Regions from separate parts of the Peribacillus sp. N1 genome, predicted to be linked through region 1. Evidence: riboswitches for the same ligand, from Rfam matches in the RefSeq annotation. Region 1 holds a riboswitch; each other region holds the start of a gene.
The links. A riboswitch is a leader RNA that binds a small molecule or an ion and turns the genes downstream of it on or off. The one in region 1 is predicted to bind cobalamin.
Positions count from the first base shown of each region.

Region 1 (3,832 bases):
TGATCCCGACAGCAGCTGCAATCGCAGTCGTTCCAAGCAGGATTCCGATGATCAGGACACTGATCTTTCCAATATTGCTAGTCAGTTTCAATCTTGTGAATGCGGATAAGATTGAAATGAAGACAAGCGGCATGACGATCATTTGCAGGAACTTGACATAGCCGGAACCTACAATGTTAAACCAATCGACCGATTTAACGATCGCATCTGACTGAGGTTCATAGAAATACTGCAAAAGAAGTCCGAATACAATTCCTAAACCAAGTCCAGTAAAGACCCTTTTTGTAAAGGAAATATGCTTCTTATTCATGTAAAATAAAACGCCTAAAAGAACGAGCATTATGGCAAGATTTAAAAACACATAACCAATCATATATATTCCTCCTAATTCCGATTAACCAAATGAGAATAATGAATATCTGAAGCCTATGATACATCATCCGCTGATTTTTTACCAGAAAAAAATAATTTATTTTTGACTTTTGTAGTAATTCATGTATTTATCTTTATTCAGGAACTGGATTTGAGGGAACAATAAAGGGAAGCTGGATCAAGCCAGGGTACAAATCTTCATCTATCTATTTATCAGGAAGGATAAGCCCTTTGTTTTCTTGAATGATAGATTAGGAGCGTTTTTTTGAAAGGGTGGAAGAATAATGGATATATACATTGACAGGCTTAATGAACGGGATGCACAAGCGTTATTTGCATTTGAATGCAATAATAGAAGGTTTTTCGAGCAAACGGTCCCAGGCCGGGGAGATGATTATTATAGCTTTGGATCGTTTGGAATCAGGCATAAGGAATTATTAAAAGAACAAGAAGATGCTATCTCTTCTTGTTATTTGATTAAGGATGGTTCAGGCATAATCGTCGGCAGGATTAATCTTGTGGATATCGACCCCGTTAATGGTACGGCTCATGTCGGTTATAGAATCGGTGAAGCGTTTACGCAAAAAGGGTTTGCGAATGAAGCTCTAAAGCTTTTGGTTAATCTGGCGCCGGAATTGAATGTGACTCAAATACATGCCAAAACTACAAGCGACAATATCGCTTCCCAAAAGGTTTTAGTGAAAAACGGTTTTGAACGGATTTCGATTGATGAGGAGTTTAGTGTGGATACGGGTCAAAGCTAACATTCTACCATTATAGAAAGAACCTTTAAATCCATTTTCTTCTATATAATAGACCGCATCCCATTTTTTTAATTGTGAAAAGATTGGGAGTATACTATACTAACGTTGTATTTAATTGTTTGGAAAATTTTGCGAAGTTCATATATTTGCCGCTGGGTGCCTTTGTGTGAACAAAGGGTAACAGGGAATCGGGTGCAAATCCCGAGTGGTCGCGCCACTGTAACCAAGGAGTTTTCTTTCAGGATGTCACTTGACCGTCAGTCAGGGAAGACGAAAGGAAATGTTGATATGGAAGCCAGGAGACCTACCTAGTGAGCATCACCAATTTTTCCTTCGCTGAGAGGAGAGGTGTTCGAGAGTAAGAAAAGGCGGACTTAGGTCCTTCCGTATTTTTTGGCCTATACTCGTAACTCCATTCTTTGTTAAAAGGATTGGGGTTTTTTTGTGTTTTTTTTGAAGGAGGATTTCATCATTGGAAGAGTCATTGATTAGAAGCTCATTGAAAGAGAGAGGGGATGTGCTTGAAGAACCTCATTTTGAGAGAAATGCCAAGCGCAGGTTTCGTTTTCTGCTATTTTTCTTGCTGTGCATCCTTTTATTATCAGTTACATTCGCTGTTACCCTTGGGCCAGTTAAGATGTCAGCAATAACGGTTTGGAAGATCGCCTTAGGGCATCTGCCTTTTATCGGTGGTTTTCTGGAGGTGAATTGGAGTATCGCACAAGAGCGGATCATTTGGGATATCCGCCTGCCCCGTGTATTGCTCGGTGCGGTGGTAGGTGCGGGATTATCCGTAGTGGGTGTCGTCATCCAGGCCTTGGTGCGCAATTCACTTGCAGATCCGTATATTCTGGGCATTTCATCTGGTTCCTCTGTTGCTGCAACCCTTGTCATTCTTTTTGGGGCGCTTCCTATATTCGGTCAATATGCGTTATCATTCGGTGCCTTCCTGGGGGCCATGGCTGCGATGCTTTCCGTGTATTTATTGGCTCAAGTGGGAGGGAGAATTCAAACGACAAGGCTGTTATTGGCGGGTGTAGCCATTTCGATGATCATGTCTGCCGTCACTAATTTCATTGTCACTCTTGCACCAAAAGATTCCGGCATCCGTGAAGCGATGTTTTGGATGATGGGCAGCTTAGCGGGGGCAAAATGGGAATACATACCGATTCCAGCGGTTGTGGTGCTTGTGGTTTCCTTGTTCCTTATCGTACAATCCCGCTCCCTCAATATCTTATTGATGGGCGAAGAAGTAGCCGCGACGCTCGGAGTCAATATGGAAGCCTTCCGTAAAGTTCTGATCATCATTACATCCCTTGTTACGGGAACAGTTGTGGCTGTAAGCGGTTCGATTGGGTTCATCGGTCTGGTCGTACCGCATTTAGCCCGGCTATTGGTCGGGACAGACCATAAACGTGTTCTTTCATGCAGCATATTGATTGGCATGATCCTCGTCATTTGGTCAGATGTTTGTGCCCGGCTGGTCCTGGCACCTCAAGAACTTCCGATTGGCGTTGTCACCGCACTTTGCGGAGGACCATTCTTCATTTGGCTTTTGCGGCGAAGTTCATATTCATTTGGAGGTGGGGGCAAGTGAGATTAGCTATTGAAGAAGTATCCTATTCAATTCTGGACACTCCTATCATTGAGGATATATCACTGCAAATAAAAACTGGGCAGTTCGTTGGGCTGATCGGTCCGAATGGGAGTGGGAAATCCACTTTATTAAAAAATGCTTCTCGGATCTTGAAGCCTCATACGGGAGCTGTTCACCTGGACGGCCGTGACCTTTACCGGCTTTCACAGAAACAAACAGCCAGGGAAATGGCGGTTGTCAGTCAGGAAACATCCCTGACCTTCGACTTTAGTGTACAAGAGATGGTTTGGATGGGACGGCATCCTCATAAGCGGTTATTTCAGGGAGATACGGAGAAAGATAGAGGAATCGTCAATCAAGCATTAGCTCGCGTTGAAATGAGTGGATTTGAAGACAGGAGTTTCATGAGCTTATCAGGTGGTGAGAAACAACGTGTCCTCATAGCCCGTGCCCTTGCCCAGGAAGCGAATATCATCATCCTGGATGAACCAACGAATCATTTAGACATCAGGCATCAGCTCCAATTGCTGGACCTTGTAAAAAAGCTGGACGTTACCGTCTTGACGGCTCTGCATGATATAAACTTGGCAGCCATGTATTGTGATCATATATATGTCATCCAAAATGGCAAAGTGATCACATCCGGAACACCAGAAGCTGTATTGACGACAAAAATGATAAGGAAGGTGTTCGGGGTGGAAACGGAAATCGGCATACACCCCATCACGCAAAAGACGCATATCACCTTTTTAGCACATATATAAAAAAACAATGGATATGAGGGGAAAGTATATGACTGTTTACCGAAAGATTTTGTTAAGCATCAGTTTATTGGCAATGATGATATTGGGCGCTTGCAATAACTCCGAGGAAGCTTCAAAGGACGGAGGCAAACAGAGCGAAAAAGGTGGAAAAGAAAAAGTGGTCATCACTAATCTGGATCATGAATTCACCTATGCAGAGGCACCAAAACGTGCGGTTTCGCTAAACCAGCATGCGACGGAAATCATGCTTGCATTGGGGTTGCAGGATTCAATGGCAGGTACGGCTTATTTGGATGACGAAATTTTGCCAAAGTATAAAGATGCCTATGAAACAG
Region 1 covers NZ_BAAHZO010000002.1:611,817-615,648, reverse strand. The annotation lists gene ACYP5M_RS11430 (L-cystine transporter) at 1-373, opposite strand, end outside; gene ACYP5M_RS11425 (GNAT family N-acetyltransferase) at 657-1,136, shown strand; cobalamin riboswitch at 1,274-1,462, shown strand; gene ACYP5M_RS11420 (FecCD family ABC transporter permease) at 1,654-2,733, shown strand; gene ACYP5M_RS11415 (heme ABC transporter ATP-binding protein) at 2,730-3,497, shown strand; gene ACYP5M_RS11410 (ABC transporter substrate-binding protein) at 3,526-3,832, shown strand, end outside.

Region 2 (3,832 bases), on a different contig from region 1:
GGAATATGGCGAAACTGAAAATTACGATGCTACAATTGCCCTGATCGGCAGTTCCCATTCAGAGCATTGGTTAGGTGCCATATTAGAAGCAACAAAAGATGATAATTATCGTGTATTGAATATGACCCGTTCAGGTACACGTTTTTCAACAGGTTATACGGATGATGATTTGAAAGGTATCTGGGTCAATAATGTTCTCGATTATCTAAAGGATGCAGATGTAGATCTTGTCATTTCTCACGCCACAGCTTCTGATACGCCTAATAATAAAATACAACAACAGATGGTTGATCAGCTGCAGTATGTTAAAGATGAATATGGTATTGAAGTGTTAGCGGTTCGTGATGATCCAAGATATAGTTTTAATGTACTGGAATCATTAGAAACACATGGAATAGAAGAAACAACAAAAAAAATGAATTCAGTAGATAATCAGAAAGACGAAAGCTTTTGGAGACAATTTGAAAAAGAGAATAAATCATTGCATAAAATTGACTTAACAGATTACTTTAAAGTGAACGGTGAATTTCAGCCCATTATTGGTAATGTTATAATTTACCGGGACAATAGACATTTAACGAATACTTATTCTGAAAGTTTCGGACCTATTTTTGAAGAAAAAATCAACGAGATAGGCTTAGATAGAAAGTAAGTATAGCTAAAGGGAATTTTGTTTGGGTCTATTGGTTATCTTGATATAAAAAATCTGAGTTCTGTGTTTTACAGGGCTCGGATTTTTTTATATGAACTTGTGATTAACTTTGTCTAACCGCCCCATAAATCACAGAAAAAACCCTGTTACTACGCGGAAGAACCGCATTGTAACAGGGTTTTTAGTTAGCGTCCCAGATAGGAATCGAACCTACGACCTACAGCTTAGGAGGCTGTCGCTCTATCCTGCTGAGCTACTGGGACATATAAAAAAGTCGACGACTTATTTATTATATTTCTTATAGGCAAACTTTTCAAGCTAATAGCACATACTTATTAAAAAAAATCCTCATAAATGCTTAACAGGTCACTAAGCTCTCGTCTTTCCCTTTTTTTCATTTAATGGAATACTTTATTAATCACTAGTTTTCTGGTACTATTTTACTATAAAAAAATTAGGAGAATGATAGTGGGGAAATATAGAGTGTTAAGGATGGTTGCAATGCTGGGGATTTTGATTTTACCTGCATGCTCACAAGAGATTTTAGAAGGTATAGGCACAAAAACAGCTGCACCGATTGCGGAAGATGACATCGAAGTGGTCGAAGCGGCGGATAATGGGGCAGGGCAGGAATTGGAGGGCCAGATCGATACGGGAGACTGGATAACGGCCGAGTCCGCCGTCCAGCTTCCGATCTTGATGTATCACAGCATTTCTGAAGGTAATCGCCTTCGGGTTCCAAGTGAGGAATTCCGGTCACAGATGGTTTGGCTTCGGGAGAATGGCTACTATACATTATCTCCTGAAGAGGCATTCCTCGTTTTAACCGAGAATCGGATGCCAAGTGAGAAGTGTGTCTGGCTTACTTTTGATGATGGCTATACAGATAACTTCACGGAGGCATTCCCGATATTAAAAGAAAATGATATGAAAGCAACTGTCTTCATGATCGGGAAGTCCATTGATAAAGGTCATCACCTGACTGAAAATCAAATGATGGAGATGAGCAGGAATGGGATTTCAATCGAAAGCCATACTATCAACCATTTGGAGCTGAACCGCATGACGGCAGAGCAGCAAGAAGCTGAAATGGTCCAGTCTAAGAAGCTATTCGACCGTATTCTCGACCAGGACACGACAGTGCTTTCCTACCCGGTTGGCCGGTATAACGAAGAGACTCTCAGGCTGTCAGATGAAGCCGGATACAAGATGGCAGTCACTACCGAACCTGGGGGAGCTTCAAGGGAACAAGGGATGCATGCCCTGCATCGAGTTCGGATTTCACCCGGTTTATCAGTCGATGGGTTTGCGTCATTGATTGAAAATGCTTCAAATCATTGAGTGTGGAAGGGTCATTTCGAACCTGTTCAGAAAAATCATATAATAATCGATTCTTACATGGTGTATAATGAAGGCAATGAAAATTATATACATATGAACGATTTGGTGTCGTAATGACTTAAAAGGGAAGCTGGTGAAATGCCAGCGCGGTCCCGCCACTGTATATGGGAGCTGACGGCTGTGTACCACTGTATGAAATATGGGAAGGTGCCGTTGACGATGACCATGAGCCAGGAGACCTGCCAAAATTCGTACACCTGTAACCTACGCGGATGGGAAGGTGTGTGGCAGACCCTAAGAAGTCCGTAATGATATTGTTGCCATACAAGCACCTTCCGTTTAACGGGAGGTGCTTTTGTTTTGGGGGCATCTTCCGAGATTATTGGGTGAAAGAAATTAAATAAAAAGATTGTGGGGAATGAAAATGAAGAAAATTTTTGGTCTGATATTGTTGATGTTGCTTACTGCAGGCATGATGGTCGGCTGCAGTGGAGCTACTGATGAAGGAAAAGAACAGCAGCAAACGAAACATGCTCAACACAAAACTTTCCCGATTACGATTAAAGATGCAACTGGGGAAAAAGTAACGATAGAAGAAAAACCGAAGAAAATCGTTTCGTTAATACCAAGTAATACGGAAGTGGTCTTTGCACTTGGTTTGGGTAAAAAGGTCATTGGTGTTTCCGATAATGATAATTACCCGGAAGAAACGAAAGAAATTGAAAAAGTTGGCGGAATGGAAATGAACACGGAGCTGATTGTCTCCATGAAGCCTGACCTTGTTCTTGCCCATGCATCAAGTGCCCATAATTCGAATGAGGGTTTACAGCAGCTAAAGGATGCTGGAATAGATGTCCTCGTAGTCAATGATGCACAAAGCTTTGACCAAGTCTATGAGTCTATTGAAATGATTGGACAGGCAACGGGTGAACATGACAAGGCAAACGAAATCGTTGCGGATATGAAAACGAAGCTCAAGGATATCGAGGAAAAAGCCAAATCCGTAAAGGAAGAGGATAGGAAGACCGTTTTAGTGGAAGTTTCGCCTTCACCGGAAATATACACACCGGGAAAAAATACTTTCATGAATGAGATGCTTACTATTATTTCAGCGGATAATGCTGCTGCTGAATTGGACGGTTGGGCAAAGATTGATGAAGAGTCGATGATTGCTGCAAATCCTGATGTCATCATTACAACTTATGGTTATTATACGAAAGATTCAGCAAATGAAGTGAAGGGCCGAAAAGGATGGCAAGACGTAAATGCTGTTAAGAATAACAAAGTCTTTGATGTCCATTCTGACTTGGTGACCCGTTCCGGTCCACGCTTGATAGAGGGAGTAGAGGAACTTGCCAAATCAGTCTATCCGAACCAATTTAACAACTAAATGGACGTTTGCCTATTTGATTGCGTTTTTAATTTTGTTATTCGCAATGACGGTAGGCATTTCCTTTGGTTCGGTGTCAGTACCGATTCCCGTACTTTTACAAATAATCGGCAAGGAGATCTTTCATTTGCCGATTTCCGCTGATCCGGATGTGATGCTGACGAATATCGTGATGAACATCCGCTTGCCGCGTGTGTTGCTTGCGGGGTTGGTCGGGGCATCGCTGGCGATTGCGGGTGCGGCATTTCAGGGGCTGCTCCGGAACCCGCTCGCTGATCCTTACACATTAGGTATTTCATCAGGAGCATCGGTCGGCGCCGTATTGACAATATTCTTGAATATATCACTGCCGTTCATCGGTTTATACACTCTTCCGGCATTGAGCATTTTATGCTCAGTGCTCACGATGCTCTGCGTATTGACTTTTGCAAAAAAAATGGATCGATCGA
Region 2 covers NZ_BAAHZO010000003.1:478,658-482,489, reverse strand. The annotation lists gene ACYP5M_RS15285 (acyltransferase family protein) at 1-652, shown strand, start outside; tRNA gene ACYP5M_RS15280 (tRNA-Arg) at 842-915, opposite strand; gene ACYP5M_RS15275 (polysaccharide deacetylase family protein) at 1,145-1,993, shown strand; cobalamin riboswitch at 2,080-2,254, shown strand; gene ACYP5M_RS15270 (ABC transporter substrate-binding protein) at 2,418-3,383, shown strand; gene ACYP5M_RS15265 (FecCD family ABC transporter permease) at 3,346-3,832, shown strand, end outside.
Region 2: another riboswitch for cobalamin. It lies ahead of ACYP5M_RS15270 (ABC transporter substrate-binding protein); the one in region 1 lies ahead of ACYP5M_RS11420 (FecCD family ABC transporter permease).

Region 3 (3,832 bases), on a different contig from region 1:
AGCAAGTTGAACGGAAGTGACCACATAGGTTCCTAAATCTCCAAAAGCAGCTGCCAAGAAAACGGCAAGTGAAAAAGACCACCCCAATTTAGTTGCGCCCTTGAAGACAAAGTAAGCAATGAACGGTCCGCAAACGGCCATGGAAAATGCATTGGCCCCTAATGTCGTCAATCCTCCGTGAGCCAGTAAAACAGCTTGAAATAACAGAACGATGGAGCCAACGACACTCATGGCCAATGGTCCGAATAATATGGAACCCAAACCAACTCCGGTAGGGTGTGAAGAACTTCCCGTAACGGAAGGAATCTTTAGGGCCGATAAAATAAATACAAATGCGCCCGATAGGCCAAGTATCATTTTTGTTTCTGGATTTTCCCTAACTTTGGACCTAATGGACCGGTAACCCAAGATTAAAAATGGAAACGTCACGGCCCACCAGAATATAGCCCATTCAATGGGTAAAAAGCCCTCCATGATATGCATGGCCATTGCCCGGTTCGGGATAAAAAGCAACAAGATGACAAAATAAATAATTTTCCAATTGGTTCTTTTCATTCTTTCTCCTTTCAATACTTTTAAATTTTTCTGATCAATCTTGAGAAGAAAAGCGGCGCCCAACATAAAAAGCACTTCTCTCAAAGGAAAGAAGTGCGTAATGAACAGGAATTTTGCAGCATGAAGCAATCATGGGCCATTCTGCCTGATCCGCACGCCCATCCTCGTAGGCTGAAACAGTTTCACGTTTCATGGCAGGTCTCCTGGCTTTGGTTCATCATCCCATTACATCCTTCCCATCTCATTTGACAGTGGATTAAAGTTAAAGTAATAGGACTTCCCTTTACAGTGGCGGGACCGCTCCGGATTTTCACCGGCTTCCCTTTTAAGTTGAATTCCGAGAAATTCAACACCATAAAACTTATGTAATTATTTTGAAAATTCTCGTATAGTGTACCATAAAGAAATAATTTCAGCTACACTATCTTTTTTTTCGGGACGGATTTTGTTGCAAGGAAAGGATTTTAACTGGTTTTACACTATTAAACTTTTCTAAACAGTCGGAATAAACTATTGAATTTTGATAAAGTTGTTATATGATAGATTAAGTTAGTTAGAAATGTATAATAAAACCAAATATTTCATTTTAAAAGTGCCCTTGTGTGAATAAGCAAGGGATAATAGGGAAATCGGTGAAAATCCGATGCAGCCCCCGCTACTGTAAACGCTGATGAAATTGTCGATAGCCACTGGCATGATGCCGGGAAGGGACAAAGTAAAATGAAGCGTAAGCCAGGAAACCTGCTTTTAAAATTGCATGATACTTTTCGGAGGGAAAGGTAGAAGGACTATGACGATTTTGGAAGGATTTGGCATGTTTGCCTTTGGCTTCTCATTCATATAGTTTTTTTAAAACCTTGACTCTAATGTTAAGGTTTTTTATTTTGCCTTTTCCCTGAACTCAGGAGGAAGAAGATGACTACTTGGAACTTGATGGGTACAAATACGCATCTGTTGATTTGTAATGGGAGCAGCTGCATGAAAAAGGGCGGGGAAGAAGTAACCCAAGCGATTCGCGATGAAATTACTTCAAAGGGACTTGATTTGAAAATCCATACAACCAGGACACGCTGTAACGGAAGATGTAAGGATGCCTGCGTTGTGATTGCCTATCCCCAAGGAAACTGGTATCGAGTGGAAACGCCTGAATTCGGTCGGCAGATCGTCAGTAATATCGATGATGGTGAATTTGTTCCACAGATGATCTATCAATTCAATGATGGGGAAATGACCCCTAATCCAGATTTTCCTGCTCATACGGGTATTTCAAAGAACAAAGCGTAAAAGGAGATGTCTTAATGAGTACAAACGGTAAATTATTCGTCGTGGGTTTTGGGCCCGGGAATTTTGAACACATTACCAAACGTGCCGTCGAAGCCCTTCAAGAAAGTGACTACATCATTGGTTATAAAACTTATGTTGAACTCATTCAGGGACTGCTTACAGATCAAACGATCATTAGTACGGGGATGACTGAAGAAGTATCACGTGCACAGGAAGCAGTGAAACAAGCGGAGCTGGGAAAGAAAGTGGCGGTGATTTCCAGTGGGGATGCCGGAGTTTACGGGATGGCAGGGTTGGTTTATGAAGTATTGATTGAGAAAGGCTGGAAAGAAGAAACTGGAGTGGGCATTGAAGTCATTCCTGGCATTTCTGCAATCAACTCATGTGCGTCTTTACTCGGGGCACCAGTCATGCACGATTCGTGTACGATCAGCCTCAGTGATCATTTAACTCCTTGGGAACTGATCGCTAAAAGGGTTGAAGCAGCTGCAATGGCAGACTTTGTCATTGCACTTTATAATCCGCGCAGCGGCAGGCGGACCCGGCAAATTGTTGAAACACAGAAAATTCTCCTTCGCTACCGCTCGCCGGATACACCTGTCGGGTTGGTGAAAAGTGCTTATCGCGATAGGCAGGATATTGTCATAACCAATTTGCAGGATATGTTGAATCACGATATTGGAATGTTGACCACCGTCATTATCGGTAATTCATCCACCTTTTTATATGATGACAAAATCATCACACCAAGAGGCTATCAGAGAAAATATACTTTGAATTCGGAAAAGCAAACATTGAAGCCGCATCAGCGACTGCAAAAAGAAGCGGAACCGTGGGCATTAGATCAAGAGACCTTAACCGAGTCCGCTGGAGGAGTTGGATTACTTACAAAAGCACCAGAAAAGAAGCCAGCTTCCTTTGAAATGGCAATGGAGGCCCTGTCAAGAGTCAAGGGTCAAACCGTTAAGCAATCCATTCAGCCGATTGTTCAGCAAAAAATGGAGTCGGTATTCGAACTTGCCGTTAGTCCAGGTGTGGCGAATAAACAATTCACTCCCAAACAAATGATGACACTTGCGGAAGTTGTTGGGGAAAAGGGAACGATGGAATACACGCCAAATCATAAAATCGTCTTAAAGATTCCGACAACGGATCCGGAAGTCATAACGGGGAAATTGCAATCAGCAAACTTTCTTTTGTCGCCGATTGGAGATGTACTGACATTAAAAGCCTGTGATTTCTGTGATGGTGAAAAAGCGGAATCCATTCCTTATGCGGACGAAATACACCGGGTGCTTGGCGGAATGAAAATGCCCAAGGAACTGAACATCGGTTTTAATGGGTGTGGGATGGCTTGTTATAGTGCTGTGATGGATGATATCGGGATTGTCTTCCGAAAAGGGAAGTTCGACTTATTTCTTGGAGCTAAACCGGTTGGAAGAACAGCCCATCCGGGTCAGCCGGTGGCGGAAGGCATTGAACCGGAACAGCTTGTTGAACTGATTACGGACATTGTCGGGGAGTATAAGCAAAATGCCCATCCAAATGAGCGGCTTTTTAAATACTTCAAACGTTCGAAAAAGATACAGAATTTTTCTTATCAGGACATCGCTCCCAAAATAAACATAGAGCCTGCGCCTTGTGAAGACTAATCTAGAGGAGGAAAGTAAATGAAAGCAGTTTTGTTCGTAGGACACGGAAGCCGGTTGGCTTCGGGAAATGAAGAAGTCCGTCATTTTATTAAGAATATGATTCCGGCAATGGACGAGCGTTTCATGGTGGAAACGTGCTTCTTGGAATTTGCGGCACCGAATATATCCGAAGGAATTGATAATTGTGTAAAACGAGGGGCTACTGAAGTTATCGTCATACCGATCATTTTGTTGCATGCAGGACATTCGAAATTACATATCCCAGCTGAAATAGAGGATGGGAAAACCAAGTATCCAGAAGTGAAATTCACATATGGCCAAACGATCGGGGTCCACCATGA
Region 3 covers NZ_BAAHZO010000001.1:505,635-509,466, forward strand. The annotation lists gene ACYP5M_RS02335 (energy-coupling factor ABC transporter permease) at 1-555, opposite strand, end outside; gene ACYP5M_RS02340 (hypothetical protein) at 590-748, opposite strand; cobalamin riboswitch at 732-927, opposite strand; cobalamin riboswitch at 1,129-1,318, shown strand; gene ACYP5M_RS02345 ((2Fe-2S) ferredoxin domain-containing protein) at 1,471-1,839, shown strand; gene cobJ (precorrin-3B C(17)-methyltransferase) at 1,854-3,491, shown strand; gene ACYP5M_RS02355 (sirohydrochlorin chelatase) at 3,510-3,832, shown strand, end outside.
Region 3: another riboswitch for cobalamin. It lies ahead of ACYP5M_RS02345 ((2Fe-2S) ferredoxin domain-containing protein); the one in region 1 lies ahead of ACYP5M_RS11420 (FecCD family ABC transporter permease).

Region 4 (3,832 bases), on a different contig from region 1:
GGCACAGGTGACATAAGCTTCAAGGTTGATCGCATCCCCCGTCTTGATGGGGGCCAAAAAATCAAAAGAGTCGCTTGAAGCAGTCACAACGGGTTTTCGACAATGGCGCATAGCTGAAATGCAGGCTATTTTATCAACATAGGCCATTACTTTTCCGCCAAAGATGGTATTGTGATGATTTGTATCCGGTGGAAAAACAAGGTCGGTTAAAAAAGTCCGTGACTGCTGTGTTGGGTGGGCAACTTGCTTTTCAATCATTTGCCGGTTGGTTTAGCTAACAGGTTTTCACGGACGATTTTTGCTGCTTCGACCATGTTTTTCAGGGATGCGACGGTTTCCGGGATACCCCTTGTTTTCAGTCCGCAGTCAGGATTGATCCAAAACTGGTCTTTATCCAATACCTTGATCCCACGTTCGATCATATCGACCATTTCTTCCACTGCCGGCACACGCGGGCTGTGAATGTCATACACACCTAGACCAATACCTTTTTCATATGTTTTTTCCTCGAATGCGGAAGCAAGCTCCCCATGACTGCGGGATGTTTCGATGGAAATTACATCGGCGTCGAGGGAGGAGATGACATCCATGAAACTGTTGAAGTCGCAATAGCACATATGCGTATGAATTTGGGTTGTATCCTCCACGCTTGATGTCGATATCAAGAACGAATTCACAGCCCAGTTCAAATATTCGTCGCGATCGCTTTTTTTCAATGGCAGACCTTCTCTAAGTGCAGGCTCATCGACCTGAATCATTTTGATTCCAGCGGATTCCAATGCAATGACTTCTTTTTCCAAAGCGAGTGCCAGCTGATAGCATACATTCTCCCTGGAAATATCATCACGGACAAATGACCAGTTCAAAATCGTAACAGGACCTGTAAGCATTCCCTTTACCGTCTTCTTCGTCAGTGATTGTGCGTATACACTTTCCCTGACTGTCATCGGTTCGATGAAATGGATGTCGCCGTAGATGACTGGCGGTTTCACACAGCGGGATCCATAGGATTGTACCCACCCCTTTTCTAAAAAGACGAATCCACCTAACTTATGGCCGAAGTATTCAACCATATCCGTTCGTTCGAATTCCCCATGAACAAGGACATCCAAACCGATTTCTTCTTGGATTTCGATCCACCTGCCGATTTCTTCGTTAACGAATGTTTCATATTGCGAAGCGGTCCATTCTCCTCTTTTGAATTTCCCGCGTGCTTGTTTAACATCAAATGTCTGCGGAAAGCTGCCGATCGTAGTCGAAGGAAGAAAAGGCAATTTGAAAAATGCCTGTTGTTTTTGGTAACGCTCTTTAAATGGAAGCTGACGGCCGGCGGTTCTGGTTTTAACCTTTTCGACATTGGATTGTACAGTTCCGTGATTCCGGGCATTTGAACTTGCTAACGTTTGAAGCGTGAATTTATTTGCATCGACTTTCTCGGCGATTGCTTCAAAGCCTTGATTATTCCCTTTGACCAAGAGTGTGATTTCCTCAAGTTTCTCATCAGCGAAAGCAAGGGCCTCTTTCACTTCGTTTGATAGGGCGGTTTCATTACGAACGGTCACCGGGACATGAAGCAGGGAACAAGAGGGCTGAAGCCAGATTCGGTCTTCGGCTACCATTGTCTTAAGAGTCTCGATCAATTGGATTTTTTTCGATAAATCAGAAAGCCAAATGTTTTTTCCGTCAATCAAACCTGCAGCAAGCACTTTGTCCTTCGGAAAGCCGAATGCTTCCAGGTTGCTTAGATTCCTCCCTTTGTCATGTACAAAATCAAGACCGATTCCTTGGACTTGTAATTCGATGACTTCCTGGTAATGTTCCACGGCATCAAAGTATGTTTGTAGCATGATGTTCAGGTTTGGTGCTGCTTCATTCAGTTTTTCATAGAGGTAAGTAACAGTTTGCATATCTTCTTTGGAAATCGATGAAACAAGTGAAGGTTCGTCCATTTGAACCCACTTCACGCCTTCTTGCTCCAACTCCCGGAGGATTTGCGTGTATAGGGGAAGCAGGCTCAGGATGATGCCAGGGATATCTTGTTTTTTGAAGCCTTTGGAAAGGGAGATGAAAGTATAAGGACCGATCAACACGGGCTTTGTTTCAATTCCTAGCTTTTCCTTGGCTTCCCGATATGCTGCAAGTGGTTTATTTTCCGTTAACGTTAGCTGTGGCACCTTTAATTCAGGGACAATATAGTGATAGTTCGTATTGAACCATTTCGTCATTTCGGAAGCGACTTCATCATTGTTTCCGCGAGCCATTGAATAATAAACGGAAAGGGGAACGCTTCCGCTTTCATAGGCTGAATAACGTTCAGGAACAAGACCGAACATTACGGACATATCGAGCATTTGATCATAGAAAGTGAAGTCGTTGACAGGAATGATATCAATGCCTCGTTTCTTCTGTTTTTGTAAGTTGCCTAAACGGATGGCTTTTAGTTGTGCCGTAAATTCTGCTTCATCGATTTTACCGGACCAGTAAGCTTCCAATGTACGTTTCCATTCACGATCTTCCCCGATTCGAGGGTAACCCAAACTACTGCTTTTCAATATTCCCATCCTCCTATATTCATTTAATTGAGCAATAAAAAAAGCATTCCTAACCGTCAAAAGAGATGGTTAGAAATGCTTAAAATAAAGAGGCATGCAAAATGCCCCTTACAATTATAAGGTCCCTAACACCTCCCTATCTCCCGTAGGTTAAAACAGTGTTGTCGAAATAGGCAGGTCTCCTGACTTAGGGATTAACATTAGCGGCGGGCCTTCCCGATCCGTTGATCAGTGGCATATTGGATGGCGCTAACACTCCCATTACAGTGGCGGGACCGTCCCGGAATTACACCGGACTTCCCTTTTAATCCTAATTAAAAACTAGGAACCTATTTCCACATATGAAATTTGACAAAACCTGCCTTGATAACTGTTTGCAGGTTAAAAATTTATAAAATAAAAACTATTATAAAAATTTAGACAATCTTAACATATCCGACCAAAAGGGTCAACATGGAAAAACGATTCAGGAAAAGTATCCGGTTATAAGGTGTGTGGGTGATAAGGATGAGGTCTGTTCCTAAAAAAGAATATATTGTTTGGACAGGGAGTATGTATAGAGGAAGTGGCGTTTTGAAATGGGGCGTGGGGGATGACTTTCTACATCTTGATTGCAGGAATCATTTTTTGCATGGTGATGAGCATTCGTACGTTATTTCTTGTCGAGTCGGGAGGAAAGAAGTTTTCTCTGGAGGATATGCTGTGGCTTGGCAATTTATATGCGACGATATTAGTTGGATTTGCACTGATTTATTTATTATACGAACTTCAGAATCATTCGGTGATTCTTGATATGGGCAATCGATTGGATGGCACTTTCTATGAACAGTTGAAGACTTCTTTTTATTTTAGTGCGATGACGATGTTTTCTGTAGGGTATGGAGATATAGCCCCGATTGGAATGGGCAGGATGATAGCTACGATTCAGGCTTTCATCGGTTATACACTGCCGGCAGCGTTCGTGATCCGGACGGTGATCGATTTGGAGCACAAAGATAGGAAGGATAAATGAAAGTTGTGTTTCTTTCGATTATTGGGTACTCTTACCATAATGAAAGAAATGGAGGGTTCAATATGACTGTTAAAATTGGAGAAAAAGCACCTGATTTCAAGCTCCCTGCAAACAATGGTGAAATGGTGTCCCTATCGGATTTTAAGGGGAAATATATTGTTTTATATTTTTATCCAAAAGACATGACGCCAGGTTGCACGACGGAGGCCTGTGATTTCCGGGACCATAATGAGCAATTTGAGGAATTGAACGCGGTCATCATTGGAAT
Region 4 covers NZ_BAAHZO010000007.1:163,346-167,177, forward strand. The annotation lists gene ACYP5M_RS23415 (acyl-CoA thioesterase) at 1-258, opposite strand, end outside; gene metE (5-methyltetrahydropteroyltriglutamate--homocysteine S-methyltransferase) at 255-2,561, opposite strand; cobalamin riboswitch at 2,708-2,900, opposite strand; gene ACYP5M_RS23425 (potassium channel family protein) at 3,145-3,564, shown strand; gene bcp (thioredoxin-dependent thiol peroxidase) at 3,627-3,832, shown strand, end outside.
Region 4: another riboswitch for cobalamin. It lies ahead of metE (5-methyltetrahydropteroyltriglutamate--homocysteine S-methyltransferase); the one in region 1 lies ahead of ACYP5M_RS11420 (FecCD family ABC transporter permease).